3 regions of the Paenibacillus lentus genome follow, and region 1 is predicted to be linked to each of the others. Evidence: riboswitches for the same ligand, from Rfam matches in the RefSeq annotation. Region 1 holds a riboswitch; each other region holds the start of a gene.
The links. A riboswitch is a leader RNA that binds a small molecule or an ion and turns the genes downstream of it on or off. The one in region 1 is predicted to bind thiamine pyrophosphate.
Positions count from the first base shown of each region.

Region 2: another riboswitch for thiamine pyrophosphate. It lies ahead of tenA (thiaminase II); the one in region 1 lies ahead of thiE (thiamine phosphate synthase).
Region 3: another riboswitch for thiamine pyrophosphate. It lies ahead of EIM92_RS10200 (YkoF family thiamine/hydroxymethylpyrimidine-binding protein); the one in region 1 lies ahead of thiE (thiamine phosphate synthase).

Region 1 covers NZ_CP034248.1:117,075-121,775, forward strand. Annotated here, with positions in the region: gene thiO (glycine oxidase ThiO) at 1-51, opposite strand, end outside; gene EIM92_RS00655 (thiazole synthase) at 83-862, opposite strand; gene thiS (sulfur carrier protein ThiS) at 867-1,082, opposite strand; gene thiE (thiamine phosphate synthase) at 1,072-1,707, opposite strand; TPP riboswitch at 1,780-1,889, opposite strand; partial or broken gene EIM92_RS00670 (pectate lyase) at 2,008-2,368, opposite strand; gene EIM92_RS00675 (TraB/GumN family protein) at 2,427-3,635, opposite strand; gene EIM92_RS00680 (ABC transporter permease) at 3,694-4,701, opposite strand, start outside.
Region 2 covers NZ_CP034248.1:4,813,425-4,818,125, forward strand. Annotated here, with positions in the region: gene thiD (bifunctional hydroxymethylpyrimidine kinase/phosphomethylpyrimidine kinase) at 1-650, opposite strand, end outside; gene thiM (hydroxyethylthiazole kinase) at 647-1,492, opposite strand; gene tenA (thiaminase II) at 1,548-2,237, opposite strand; TPP riboswitch at 2,430-2,533, opposite strand; gene EIM92_RS21810 (Rho termination factor N-terminal domain-containing protein) at 2,612-3,784, opposite strand; gene EIM92_RS21815 (DUF2339 domain-containing protein) at 4,188-4,701, shown strand, end outside.
Region 3 covers NZ_CP034248.1:2,278,116-2,282,816, forward strand. Annotated here, with positions in the region: gene EIM92_RS10190 (ABC transporter ATP-binding protein) at 1-1,398, opposite strand, end outside; gene EIM92_RS10195 (ECF transporter S component) at 1,293-1,892, opposite strand; gene EIM92_RS10200 (YkoF family thiamine/hydroxymethylpyrimidine-binding protein) at 1,895-2,536, opposite strand; TPP riboswitch at 2,667-2,781, opposite strand; gene EIM92_RS10205 (SPOR domain-containing protein) at 2,919-4,001, shown strand; gene EIM92_RS10210 (Maf family protein) at 4,183-4,701, shown strand, end outside.

The sequences.
Region 1 (4,701 bases):
ACAAGATAGGCCTATGATCCCGCCTCCCATAATAACTACATTTCGGTTCATACCATCGCTCCCGTATTGTCCACTCATAGGTTTATTTCAATATGAACTCTTCCAGCCCGCTGCTTGCGGAAGCGTACTTCTTGCGGGCAATTCGCCCGGACAAATAAGCAAGCCGCCCCGCTTCTATGGCATGCCTCATCGCCGCAGCCATCATCACCGGATCCGTCGCTTTGGCTACCGGCGTATTCATGAGTACCCCATCTACTCCGAGCTCCATCGCCTTTGTGACATCGCTGGCCGTTCCTAGACCCGCATCAACGATAACGGGGACTCCGGCTTCTTCGACGATAAGACCAAGGTTATAGGGATTTAGAATGCCCAGTCCTGTGCCAATCGGTGCCGCCCCCGGCATAATCGCCGCTGCTCCCGCCTCTTCAAGATGTCGGCAAATGACAGGATCATCAGAAATGTAGGGCAGGACGGTAAACCCTTCTTTTACGAGTGCTTCCGTGGCCTTTAACGTCTCAATCGGATCAGGCAGAAGCGTTCTAGCATTCACACTAATCTCTACTTTAATCCAGTCGCTAAGGCCGGAGGCCCTGGCGAGACGAGCGATGCGAATAGCTTCTTCTGCCGTCCTTGCACCAGATGTATTCGGTAAATATCGATAGGTTTCATGCTGCAAATGCTGCAGGATGGAGTCATCCTCTACCGCGTCCAAATTGATGCGCCGAATCGCAAAAGTGAGCACCTCGGCTCCCGACGCTTTAATGGCTTCCTGTTGGACGAACGGATTCGGGAACAACCCCGTCCCTATAAAAAAGCGCGAGGACAACGATTGATCGCCAATACACAAATTATCGTTTTTCATCCGTTTAGCCCCCTCCTACAAAGTGAACTAGTTCAATGACCATTCCCGTGGTGGTACGTGTGTCATCCCATTGCTCCGGCGTTAGGATTTTCCCATCAGCTTCCACGATTACCGGCTTGCCTGTCAAGCCAAAATGAGCGATCACATCTTGAATAGTACCTGCCTCCAAGGTATGAAGAACCCCATTCACCTTAAGGTCAACAGACTCCCTATACTCCATGAATAGCTCCTCCTTGTTCCAGTTTTCGAATAAAAGCTTCACATGTCCTTCTGACATTGAGACTGCCTACAATTTCGGTAACCGCACATATTCGCTTCGCTCCAGCAGCAAGGACTTCATCGACATTGTGCAGCTTGATGCCGCCAATCGCCACAAAAGGTATGCGAATTCTCGCAGCTACCTCGCGGACGTAGGAGAGCGTCACCGGCTCCGCATCGGCCTTCGTAGCTGTCGGATAGATCGGGCCAACACCGATATAGTCCGCTCCCTGCTGTTCGGCTAATAGCGCCTCTTCGATCGCATGCGTGGAAATCCCGATGATTTTATCGCCCACCAGCTTTCTGGCAGCCAGCAGCGGTGTATCGCCCTGACCCAAATGGATACCGTCAGCATTTACTTCAAGTGCAATGTCGATATAATCGTTAACAATAAAAGGGACATCATACCTGCGCGTTAATTCGCGAAGCACCTTCGCCTTCTCGAGGACCACAGCCCGGTCACTGTGCTTGTCCCGAAGCTGCACGATATCGGCGCCGCCAAGAATGGCCTCCTCCATCACTTCGGCAAGCTCTCTGCCGGGATGGCTTCGTTCATCGGTAATAGCATACAAACGAAAATCTCTCATCTGTTAACTCTACCTCCGTTCTATATTTGCCGGCCCATACCACGCAAAAAAACCATTCGAGAATACACGAATGGTAAGGTTCGATATGTTCTCTACGCCAGCATTACCTGGATCAGATTAACGGTCAGGAACATCAGGTTCCAATCTCAGCCGGACTTCATCCAGCACCCGCACTCCATATTCAGTTATTTCCACTATAACTTACCACGCCTATCTTCGCAAGATGATCGTCACCAATCCCGATACTATTCTCTCTTTCGGAAAATTACATCCCCCTCTAATACTAGAGGGGGATGATGATTAATATTCCGTGTTGTTTAATTCAGTTACATGTTTAACCTCGTACCATTTCTGCCCTACTTTGGAGTACAGGGTATTCGTCATCGTAACCTTTCTTGAACTGCTATCGGTTCGAAAGATGGCTTCCTTCATATTTGAAATATTACAGCTGTCGATAAGTACATTTACAGTGAAGGTCGTTCCCCCATTTTGACGGATGAATTTCCCTGGCATTAATTTGAAATACCTTATCGCTACCGTCGTAAGCCTCACCGCCGTTTAGAGTCACCGTCCCCGATTGCTTAATCGTCAATGCGTCCTCGCCAATATCCAGCCATACGATGTTCGCCAGATAAGCATCCCCATAGGTATGAATCCCATCAAGCCCTTTCAGCTTCAACTCGAGAAGCGAAAGGGCCATAGCAAAGATGTTATAACTACTACTTACGAACAACCGTGTATCCTTTATCCTCGAGCAGCTTGATGATTCCATGCTCTCCCAAATAGTGAGCTGCCCCTACGACGATGAAATATTGTTCGTTTTTCCCGTTTTTCAAATATCCATCGACTTTGTCAGCCATGACTATGTTGCGGTCGATCAGCATTGCCTTGTTGTATTCCTCATCTTCGGAAAAACTGTTCGTCAGCTCCAGCAGCTGCTCGTCATTGCCTGTTTTCCAGATCTCTGCCATCTGATTCACGCTCTCATCCAACACATCGAAATGATCTAATACCGCATTTAGGTTCTTCTCTTGTAGTTCTTTGGAGAAACCGTTGAACATGCTCAGCTGAGACGCATAGGATTCCAGCTCGATGATCGGCAGTTTACGCTCCATGGCTTTCTGGATGAAATACAGATCGACACCTGCAGCCGCTTCATATCCCGCATCCATCGATTTTAGGCTAGTCATGGTCAGCTCTACAACCCAAGGCTTAAAGACATCAAAGGCGTTTGGCTCTATCCCGTTTTGCCGCAGAATTTCGCCAACCTTCGCATACGTATCCTCGGACACATGATCCTTCAGTGTCGTGCCGTCTTGATACGTTCCCAAATCCATGATCATCTTCTGATTAGCCTCATCAGCTGCTCTACTAACATCAATTTCCACACCCAGATAATCAGCCTCAGCAAAAGCCTCTTCGTACTCCGAGCGCAGTGGATAGAAGCTATCATCGGCAAAATGCATCGATCCTACCAGATACGCAGTATTTCCGTTATTTTTGACCTCCCACAGGAAACCGCGGGCACCTTGTCCCGTTGCTTTGGAGATGAGAATGACGGTGCGGGATTGCTGATCCCAGTGAACAGCGTAGCCTGCGGCTTCTCCAACAATCCGAACCGGCGCATACTTCACACCGTTAATCAACTGGGTCTTGCTGTTCAGCGTGATCTCCTTGCCGTTAATAACGACATAAATAGCATCATCCTGCACATCGCCAAGTTCGGCATTCATCGCTTGAAGTGTTGCTTCCAGCGGCACCATCGTTGTCCCCTGATCGACAATAGGCGCATTCATTGCAAATTCAACGTTTCGGTTGTTGATTTTTAATGCTGCTTGCTGTGGAGCGGCCATAGCCGCCGGAGCTGCTGCTGAGAGTAGACCGACAGAAATCAAGAGTGATAAGAGTGATCGTCTCCAACTTTTCACAATCTTTATTCTCCTTTGTTTTAAAATTTCTTACCATTTATTTTGCTATCCTTCCATACTAAATCTTGTATGCCTTCATCGCTTTGCGCAGTTCCTTCAACGTAGGACGCTTACCGTACAGCAAGACCCCAGTACGATAAATTTTGGCTGCCAGCCAGCTAAAGAAGATAATAGCTACGAGCAGAATCAATAAGGACAATCCAATTTCCAGGTAAGTAGCGTTCCCTATTCCAAAGCGAAGCAGGATCGTCACCGGAGATACAAATGGAATATAGGAGCATACTTTAAGCAGCAGGGAATTCGGCGCTGACAAGCTAAACATAGCCACATAGAACGCCGCTAAAGATAACATCGTAATCGGCATAACCGCCTGGCCAAGATCCTCCGTACGGCTAACGATAGAACCAACTGCCGCATATAAGGTGGCATACAGAAAGTAGCCTAGAATGTAGAAGAGCAAACCGACAAACACAATTTCTAAGTTGATTTGCGATAAATCCAAGTTGATGCTGGCCAAGGATGCCTGATTATACGGCAATGCTAGATTGGCGGCGACTACCGCGATAAAAATTACGATTTGTAACAGCCCGATCAGGAACATCGCCAGAATTTTGCCGAACATTTGCGTTAACGGTGAAACACTCGTCACAAGAATTTCCATGATACGCGAGCTTTTCTCGGACGTTACCTCAGCCGCAATCATGTTGCCCGTCATCATATTCGTCATAAAGAACAGGATGATAAGCGCATATACGATCACATAGTTGATAGGAGCAGGTTTTTCACTTTCCTCTGCCGCTCCAGCACTGCCACTCCCAGCAGCCTCATCAACCTTCTGCTCCTCAATAACCACAGGCGCACTAATCGCTGCGATTTGTTCATCCGTTAAAGAGCTTCCTTGCGTCACATACTGCATCTTGACGTTCTCTAAGGCAGACTGAAGCAGTGAATGAAGCGTCCAATCCATACTGTCCTTCTTGCTGGTGTAAATGACCTTCGGGAATTGGGAGCCGACCGATTCACCGAACTCTAAGTAACCTTTGATCTTCCCGCTCTCAAAGTCATT
Region 2 (4,701 bases), 590 kb from region 1:
GCGGAATAGGTACAGCCCGTTCCGTGCGTATGCACGGTTTGAATCCGGCGGTCTGCAAGCTCCGTGAACGAGGCGCCATCATAGAGCAGGTCAACGACCTGATCGACGCCTTCATCATGTCCCCCCTTAACGATGGCCACCGCCGGGCCGTAAGCGCAAATACGTTTAGCAGCCTCGCGCCGATCCTCCATCGAACGGATGCTCATTCCGGCCAATGCCTCGGCCTCCGGGATGTTCGGCGTGACGATGAGCGCCAGCGGAAGCAGTTGCTCTTTCAGGGCCTTCACAGCCTCCGGCAGCAGCAAATCCGCTCCGCCTTTGGCGATCATTACTGGATCGACGACGACGTTGCGCCAGCCATGCTCCCGAATGCGGCCAGCCACCGCCTCAATAATATCGGCACTGAACAGCATCCCCGTCTTTAGCGCGTCGACGCCAAGATCGGTGCCGACCGCATCGATTTGCTCTGCGGTGGCTTCCGGGGGCAGTGGATATACCCCCTGAACCCCCAGCGTATTCTGCACCGTGATCGCTGTAATCGCCGACATACCGAAGACATCCAGCTCCTGGAACGTCTTGAGGTCAGCCTGTATGCCCGCTCCACCACCGCTATCCGAACCAGCAATTGTAAGCGCTCTGGCTATACTCATGTCAACGCCTCCCCTGTGGCGGACACCTCTATTTCACGCACAGCCCCGTGTCCCTTGAGCGAATGTGGATGCAGCTTGGCCAGCTCATCCAGGAAGGCAATCTGGAAGCTGCCAGGGCCGATAGCGGCTGTGCGCTCAGCCGCGCGAGAGGCGGCTGCCCCGTAGAAGGCCAGCCCAGCCGTGCCCGCCAGCAGCAGATCCTTCTCCACCGCAACAAAAGCGCCCAGCACCGATGTCAGCAAGCAGCCAGCCCCCGTCACCTGAGTAAGCAGCGCGTCTCCCCCGCTGATTATCCGGCATCGGCTGCCATCCGTAATGACATCTTCCTTTCCGGTAATGGCGACGACCGCATTCAGCTTGCGGGCTGCCCGCAGTCCAAGCTGGACGTTCTCATTGTCAGCCCCGGCTCCCGCATCAACACCTTTGATCTCACGCACCTCGCCGATGAGATTGGCAATCTCCGCCGCATTCCCCCGCACCAGCGATACCTTCACCTCGCGGAGAATTCGCAGTGCAGACTCTGTGCGGAACTGCGTCGCTCCCACGCCAACCGGGTCCAGCAGCACAGGTACGCCATGCTCGTTCGCAGATAAGCCAGCCATGATCATCGACTCTACATGCGCAGTCGATAAGGTGCCAATATTAAGCACAAGTGCCCCGGCAATTCTGGCCATATCCGCGACTTCTTCCGGAGCGTAGGCCATAACGGGTGACGCGCCCAACGCGTACAGCCCGTTCGCGGTAAAATTGGTAACGACAACATTCGTTATATTATGAATAAGCGGTTTAACTCTTTGCACCTTCGTAATAAGAGCAGTAATATCATGTTCGACCATACTCATTATGAACCTGCCTCACTTTTTATATTAATTATAGAAAAAGAATCGATAAGTCAGATTACAGCGTATATCCCACAGACTGCATCGGAGCTGGCCAATTCTGCACATTATAAGCCATATCCCAGAACATGTATTCTAGCTGACAGCTAAGCAAGTAATGTTCTGTCATCTTGCGGCGCTCAAGCTCAGTCGTGATTTCCGCCCACTTGTCCAGACGCTCGCAGAACTTGGCCGTCGTATTCGTTCGCGTCGCATAGAAATGGATCCACTCATAGAATGGATGAGCTTCAGTCGGCTGTACTTCTTTCATTAGCTTCTCGCCAATCTCCAAGTAAGTCCACGGACACGGCAGCAGCACCGCCATAATTTCCGCTAGACTCCCTTCATGCGCAACGGTCAGCATATGACGGATATAATGATGTGCCCCCGGAGCCAGCGCAAAGCCCTGCATTTCTTCATAAGTAACCCCGGCAACCGCACAGAAGTTATTATGTGGGTGGACTTCACTGTTCAGAATAAAGGAAATTTGCTGGTTGAACATTTCAATCTCAGCCCGATCCGAACTTTTGGATATAGCTATACCATAAATCCGCATAAACGCCGTAAGATACTCATGATCCTGTTTGACATAATGAATTAACTGCTCCTTCTGTAAATCGCCGTTAGCGATTCCTTTTACAAAAGGGTGTTCAAAAATAGCCTGAAAAATACCATCCGCCTTCTGACGGAGCTCCTGCGTAAAGCTCATCGTTCTCCACCTCCGAAAATAATGTGAACATGATCAGGAAGCCATTAGGGATGACCCAGGAAAAAGTATCTGCCAGGCAAGCTTAACTCGTTTGCCAAACAGGAAACAAATACCAAAAAAGCCGCTCCATATATGGAGCGGCTTCATCAACGTCACCTTAACACAGATAACAGAATAAATAAGTGTCAGGCATGGAATCCGACTCCACTTTCCTACGCTAGTACGAACTAGATCAGGTTCAAAGGGTCCAAGATAAGATCTTGTCTCAGCCGCTAACAGCTCCCCTAGTGGACTTCCTATTCATTTTCACTACTAACTGTATCTGTCTTTGCAAGAGTTGTCAAATTATTGATATTTCAATTGCAATCATAAGATTATTTGCCGCAGCATCTTTTATACTTGAACCCGCTGCCGCATGGGCATGGCTCGTTACGGCCAATTTTGGTGACGGACACCTGACTTTTATTCAAGGGGCTTAGCTGACGATGCGCTGCTCTCAACTCCACATTGCCGGCAATTTGACTCATTTCGAATGGAGTATGACCTCTGTGAATCCACTGTCTTGTATGGTTATAGACATCGTTCATGAGAGCGACCACAATGTCCGCTTGCTCCATACTCTGGAACGTTAGCTCTCTTCTCTCAAACTCACGAATCAGGTCTCCCGATGTCGCTTGCATTGTGCAGGCTAGCTGAATATCGTCGATGAGATGGTCGACCATTTCTGCATCACGGGAAATTTCCTTCATTACATACGCCCTCAGCTTCGTCAACTGCGGCGTCATCTCAAAATAATCTTCGTCAGCATATTTTAGCAGTTCTTCCCGCTTCGGAATGAAGAGCGGCTTGTCTTTAATTTGCAGCAGTAGTGCCTTAAGCTCCTCTTGCGATTCCTCCAGGGTTAAATATCCGTCAACGATGTAGCCGCTCTCCAACGTATAAGCCTGTTCTCTGCTCGTTAAGTCTGCGAACATCCTTAAGAACCGCTTTTGATCGAGCTGCTCGCTGTTCTGCGCATTATAAATTTCAATGAACTTCTCCGGCTCAATGGCTCCGTATAAGTGCGTCGTTGCTAATATATACTCATGAACGAGCTCTACACCTGCTCGTTGGTGATGATATTTCTCGTGATCCAGCTTAAAGTAAGCTTCTTTAATCTCATCCGGCATGACGATGTAAAGCTGACCTTCGCTGAAGTAAGTAAATACGAGCCCACGGTTCATTAAATACCAGTAGTGCCCAATTGAAATAAAATTGTTCTGCAGAACAGGTTGACGAAGAAGCGATTCGAACAATTGCCACTCCAGACTACTAGTAATCAGCAGAGCGGATTGCAGATGCTCTACATCGGTCATGTGGGCTGTCAGCGCCTCTATTAGCTCCTGCTTTTTCATCTTGGAACGTCCAGGCAAATTGCAGGCGGAAGCAAGCGAAGACAAACGAACCTTTGTCAGGTCTTGAAGAATGTCATGCAGGCTTGTCGTCACATCCCCAATAATCGCATGCTGGATATTCATTTGTTCAAGCATTTCATTGTAATCTTCCAAGTTCAGTTCTCCTCTTTCAGTTCCTTGTTTCCTTTGTACTCCCTTTGCGTCGGATCAACATAGCACTACCGGATAACGCCCTATTTAGGGCTCAACTATACATATTACCACACAATTGGTGTCTAGAAGAGGGGTTGTCCTTAATTTTCACAAAATAAATACGAGTAAGCATTCACTCCATTACACTCAATGGCAATTTTGTGACATTTCCCAATCTTCAATTCAGCACCTTTTTCTAACTTCTCCGTTCGGATTATATTTACTAAAGGTAATTTATAGAAGGCAAGCACTCACCTTCCAATTTATGGACTTGAACGTTATGCAACCATTCGGTATCGTCAATTTATCAAACCTTGCTTCTAGCAGCGTATAACATTCTAAGAAAAAAAGAGGTGATTCAAACTTGGATAGAGACAAAAAGATTATTGAACTGGAGGAAGAGTTACGCAAGCTAACCCAAAAACTGCATGAACTAAAAAGTGACAATGAACTCTCTACAAAATCTTCAGATCCAGAATCAGAATCATCTGAGATGAGAAAGGCTCAACATTCTGCCCAAGCTCGCATGCAAGATGTGCAGCAACAGGGGCAGCCGCAGGGGCAGGCGTCCGACCCACCAAATTTGATCTCCCAAGACGGGCAGCACAATCAGCAACAACAGGCTAATCCATATCAAGGGATACATAGTGAGGATCAGCAGCAATTCCGGCAGCCACAAGGACAGCCGATATGGAACGCACAAGACGGGCAGCAGCATAATCAGCAACAACAGGCTGATCCATACCAAGGGATGCAGAGCGAGGCCCAGCAGCAATTCCGGCAGCCACACGGGCAGCCGATGTGGAACACGCAAGAGCAATCAATGGAAGGGCAATCCTACGTCCAGCAGCCAGGCTCCAGCCACTCTGCCTCTCATA
Region 3 (4,701 bases), 2.2 Mb from region 1:
GAATTGGTGCTCGGGGTGCTGAAAAATCAACCCGATGCGCTTCCGCAGCTCCTGTTCAGGCCAACTCGATATGGCTTTGCCGGATAATTGGATCGTACCGGCTGTAGGTTCTAATATTCCTGACAATAGAGCGGCCAAAGTGGATTTGCCCGCACCGTTAGGGCCGACCAGCGCAATGAATTGTCCCGCAGGAATTGTCAGCGAAAGCTGCTGAAGAATTTGTCGGCCGCCGCTGCGCTCGAAAGAGACATTGTCGAGTAACATTAAGCTGTCTCTGCTTACGGTCTCCGAATCGCCATTCGACTGCATTGACCTGCGGGCTTGCCTTTGTTCTAGCTGCTCGAGAACATTAAGCTTTATTGCGTCCGGCTCATTGAGCCAAAAATAGGTAAGCTCATCTCTGGTTAAAGGCTGCCATGAAGCTGTATGCATTGTCTGCAGCTCCTCGTGAAGGCGCACGGCACCCGGCATCCATATTCCTAATTGTCGTGCTTCTTCTTTAAAATTAGCGAAGTAATTCCTGGGCTCGCCTTCGTAAATTAATTTTCCCTTTGTCCCCATTATAGCCAGGCGATCTACATAGGGCATCCATGCATCCAATTGATGCTCGATAAGCAAAATGCTCATCTGCCGTTGTTGGCGTATCGAGTCGATAAGGGCCGACAAGGCCCAGCAGGCTTCCGGATCCAAATTGGATGTCGGCTCGTCGAGAATGAGCACTTTTGGATTTAGTACCAAGGCACAGGCCAATGCTAGCCGCTGCTTCATTCCCCCGGATAAGGCATGAATCTGTGCATCCCGCCATTCAGTTAAATCAACGAGCTGTAGTGCATCGTCGATTTTTGCGCTAATTTGCTCCCTTGGACATCCGATGTTTTCCAGACAAAAAGTAAGCTCTTCCTCTACCTTTAGCATACAGAACTGACTGTCTACATCTTGAAAGACGATCCCCACCTGCTGGGCAATTGTCCCGGGATCCTGTTCCTCCAGAGACTGGCCGTATAAATAAACACTGCCGTTCACCACGCTGTCAATGGCTGAGGGGTACACGCGGTTTAAACATAGAGCCATGGAGCTTTTGCCGCAGCCTCCGGGACCGAGAAGCAGCATGAGTTCACCTTGATATAGGCGGAGGGAAAGAGAGGAGAATACAATCTCCTCATCCTCCTCGCTAAAAGCTAGTGACAGGTCTTTCGTCTCCAGAACAATGGGCTTATTCATCATTTCCTCATTCGTGTACATCATGTGTCCTGCTCCCTGTTCGGAGGGTGTGCACGGGATTTTGGTATTCATTACAGCTTCACCGCAGATTGTTTCTGACGTGCGGTTTGAGCTGCTTCTTTGCCGATCGGGAAGCTTCTCAATACACCGGTACGAGCCAGCGCATCGGCAATCCATTTCCCGAGCAGACCTGCGAGAACAGCCCCGCTAATTACGCGCACGATGAACATCGAAATAACGAGCCCTGTGGATAAGGCGGCGAAGCCGGACTGGAAGAAGCCCCAGGCAAAGCTGAATACGGCCGCTCCAACGCCAGCACCAATTAATACAGATGTGTTGTAATAACGGTATCTGACAACGGCAAATGCTGCTTCCGCACCGAGACCTTGAATAAAGGCCGACAGGATCAGAATTGGGCCGGTCACATTGCCAATGAGCACCTCGATGGTTCCGGCGATGGTCTCTGACAATAGAGCTGCCCCAGGCTTACGCAAAATGTAGGCGGCAATGATCGAGACAATAAACCATATTCCAAAAATGACCTCGTACCCCATCGGCCCCATAAAACCGACAAGGACATTGCCGATTTGCAGAAAAATTAAATAGACGACAGCAAAAACAACGGATAATGAACTAAGAACAATAATGTCACGGAGTTTCCAGGACGACATCGTTATTCCCCCTTATTTTGTACATGATCTGGTTTGGCAGACGGACTGTTGCAGGAAATGGTCGCCGTCATTACAAGATGTGAGGTTTGGATGCTAGAGGCTACAAAAGCATTCTCAAGCGACCGGAATACTTGATGAGCGTCTCCATCTAAGCGGCTGGCGTAATGTATGCCACCGGAGAAGGTACCCTCGATTTCAGCTGTTTTGACGGCATTATAGATGACATCCATATAGTGGGGCACACCCATAGGGTAAAGTGCGAATTGTACTGCGGTATCTACAGCAGATCCGGTGTCCTTATTTAAACGGACATCATCCTCGGACATGAATACGTCGCCCTCCGTGTCCCCAGGGCAGCCAACGGAAAAGGTTGCACTAAGGACAACGTGCTCCCCGCTTTTTGCCGCTTGAAGAAATATGGATTGGACCACGTCGAATACATGCTCGTGGCGACCTCGTACACAGGTGCTGATGTCATCGCTTTTAATCCATACCTTGGATGTGTCCGTATTCTCCAGAGCGCCAAGAATAATCGGCACGAAATGGCCGCTCATGGGGAATAAAGAAAATCGGCAGCCAACGATGCGGCTGCTGCCGCACGCTGCGGGTTTATTTTGTTCGTTGAATGAATTGCTTGTGATCATGAAGCATGTTCCTCCCCTTTGATAAATTAATAAATGTCGACAACGACAAAAAAACCGCACCCGAAGAGTGCAGTTGTATCGATATTGGCTAGCCCGCTTTAACATAATAAAGATAGGGTGCAACGCCATCCATCGTTTCCCCGCACTTCCCCACGCTAGTATGATCTAGATCGGGTGAAAAGGGTTAACCGTATCCTTGATCAGGAACGATCTCTCAGCCAATAAAGGCACCCCTAGTGCTTGATTCGTTATGCGGTTTTCAATGGTTCCCATTATACAGAGTTCCTTTGAATTGTAAAGTCCTTGTTTGAATGAACTGGTCTATATTCTCGTGAAAATTCATATTGTATCGTTAGAAGAGAGGACAAGGAGCGTGCGGATCGTGAACAAGGCGAAGATGACATTCCGGTTCGATGAACAAGGCCGGGAGACCCAGAAAAATGATGACTCATTTCCAGCTAGATCTAGTCAAGAGGTATCAAATATCTCAAGCGAAAAACCTAATCATCTCTCCGCAAACTATCGGGCGGTGGAGACGGTAGATTATTGGGGGGATCCATTAACCGATCGTGCAGCAACAGGGATTGCGGTATTTCCCGATCAAGGAGAACCGGGTGACGGGGATTATTATGTTCGGAGAACGAGAACCTCCTGGTGGAAGGTTGCAGGCTCATTAACCGGGGCTATTGTGACGGGGGCGCTCTTTGGATTTGTCGTTCTGTCGATGTTCAATCAAGAAATAACGGTACCTATACCGGGAATAGGTGTTCCGACGCAGAAGGCTGCGGGGGAAGCGGCAGACATTCCCGTGCTAGGCAGTGTTATCACCGAGAAGCAGGCCCCGCTCGTTCAAGTCGTATTGCCATCGCAAAGCTATCATTTCCTTCAATACGGCGTATTCAGCACGGCGGAAGGGGTGGAGCTGGCTCAGCAGCAATTGCGTGACTCAGGTATCGCTGCAGCGCGGGATACAGTGGATGAGAAACGGGTATACGCCGGTGTCTCTCCTGACCGCGAGGAAGCTAAGTTGTTAAGCAATCGACTGAAGACAGGGGGAGTTCACCTTATTTTGCACGAGATATCTCTGCCTGAATCAGCCACGGTTGAATATAATGGAGAAGCTGCCCTCCTTCAGCAATATTTGGCGCAGAGCGCGGATCTTGTATATATGCTAAGCTCTTCCTCGGCAGCTTTATTGGGAGAAGCCTCTCCCTCACGGCAGAGTCAAGAGGAGATGGAGCGGCTACGTGAGAGTCATCAGCTTTGGACTAAAAGCGCTGCCGCTATTCGGGGCAAGCTGTCGGCTGCCATAGATGGCGAGGCGAAGGAAATGGAGAAAGCGATGAACAGCGCGGTTGAGGCCATGGAGGAATTTAATGAAAAGGGTGAGCAAACAATGCTTTGGGAAGTACAAAATGAGGTGATGCGATTTATTTTGGCTGAACAAAAATTAATAGGAGTTTAATAAGCTTTTAAGAAATTTTGATAAGGCAGGGAAAGCTGGAAATAGTTCCCTCGCCTTTTTTATGTTTGTATTGCCGATCAATTAACCTTATAATAATGAAGTGCCAAAGTGTCAAAAAATGGCGAGGTTACAAGCTCGCAGAGCTTGCCCTGCGAAAGACGGATAAAGGAGAATCTGAACCTTGGAATTTGCAGCTTCATCAACACGACATGTCGTACTGGCCTCGACTTCACCGCGCAGACGGGAACTGCTGGCTACTCTACATATTCCGTTTGAGGTTATGCCGAGCGATGCCGATGAAACGACGCCGGATCATTGGACGCCGGAGCAAATCGTCATGGAGCTAGCGCTGCGTAAAGCAAAGGCAGTTCTTGCCACGCTTGAATCGGCATCACCCCAAGCGGTTATTATGGGGAGTGATACGATTGTAGTCCTGGACGGACAAGTGCTCGGCAAGCCCAAGGATGAGGAAGAAGCAGCTTTGATGCTTCGCTCTTTGCAGGGACGAAGCCACCATGTTTATACTGCCGTAGCTTGTATTGATGTAGCTACTGGAAGATCGGAAGTCGAATATCGTTCTACTTTAGTTACGATGAAAGCTCTGACAGAAGAAGAGATTATCGCATATGCCAAGACTGGAGAAGGCTTAGATAAAGCGGGTGCTTATGCGATACAAGGACTCGGGGCAATTTTTGTCACA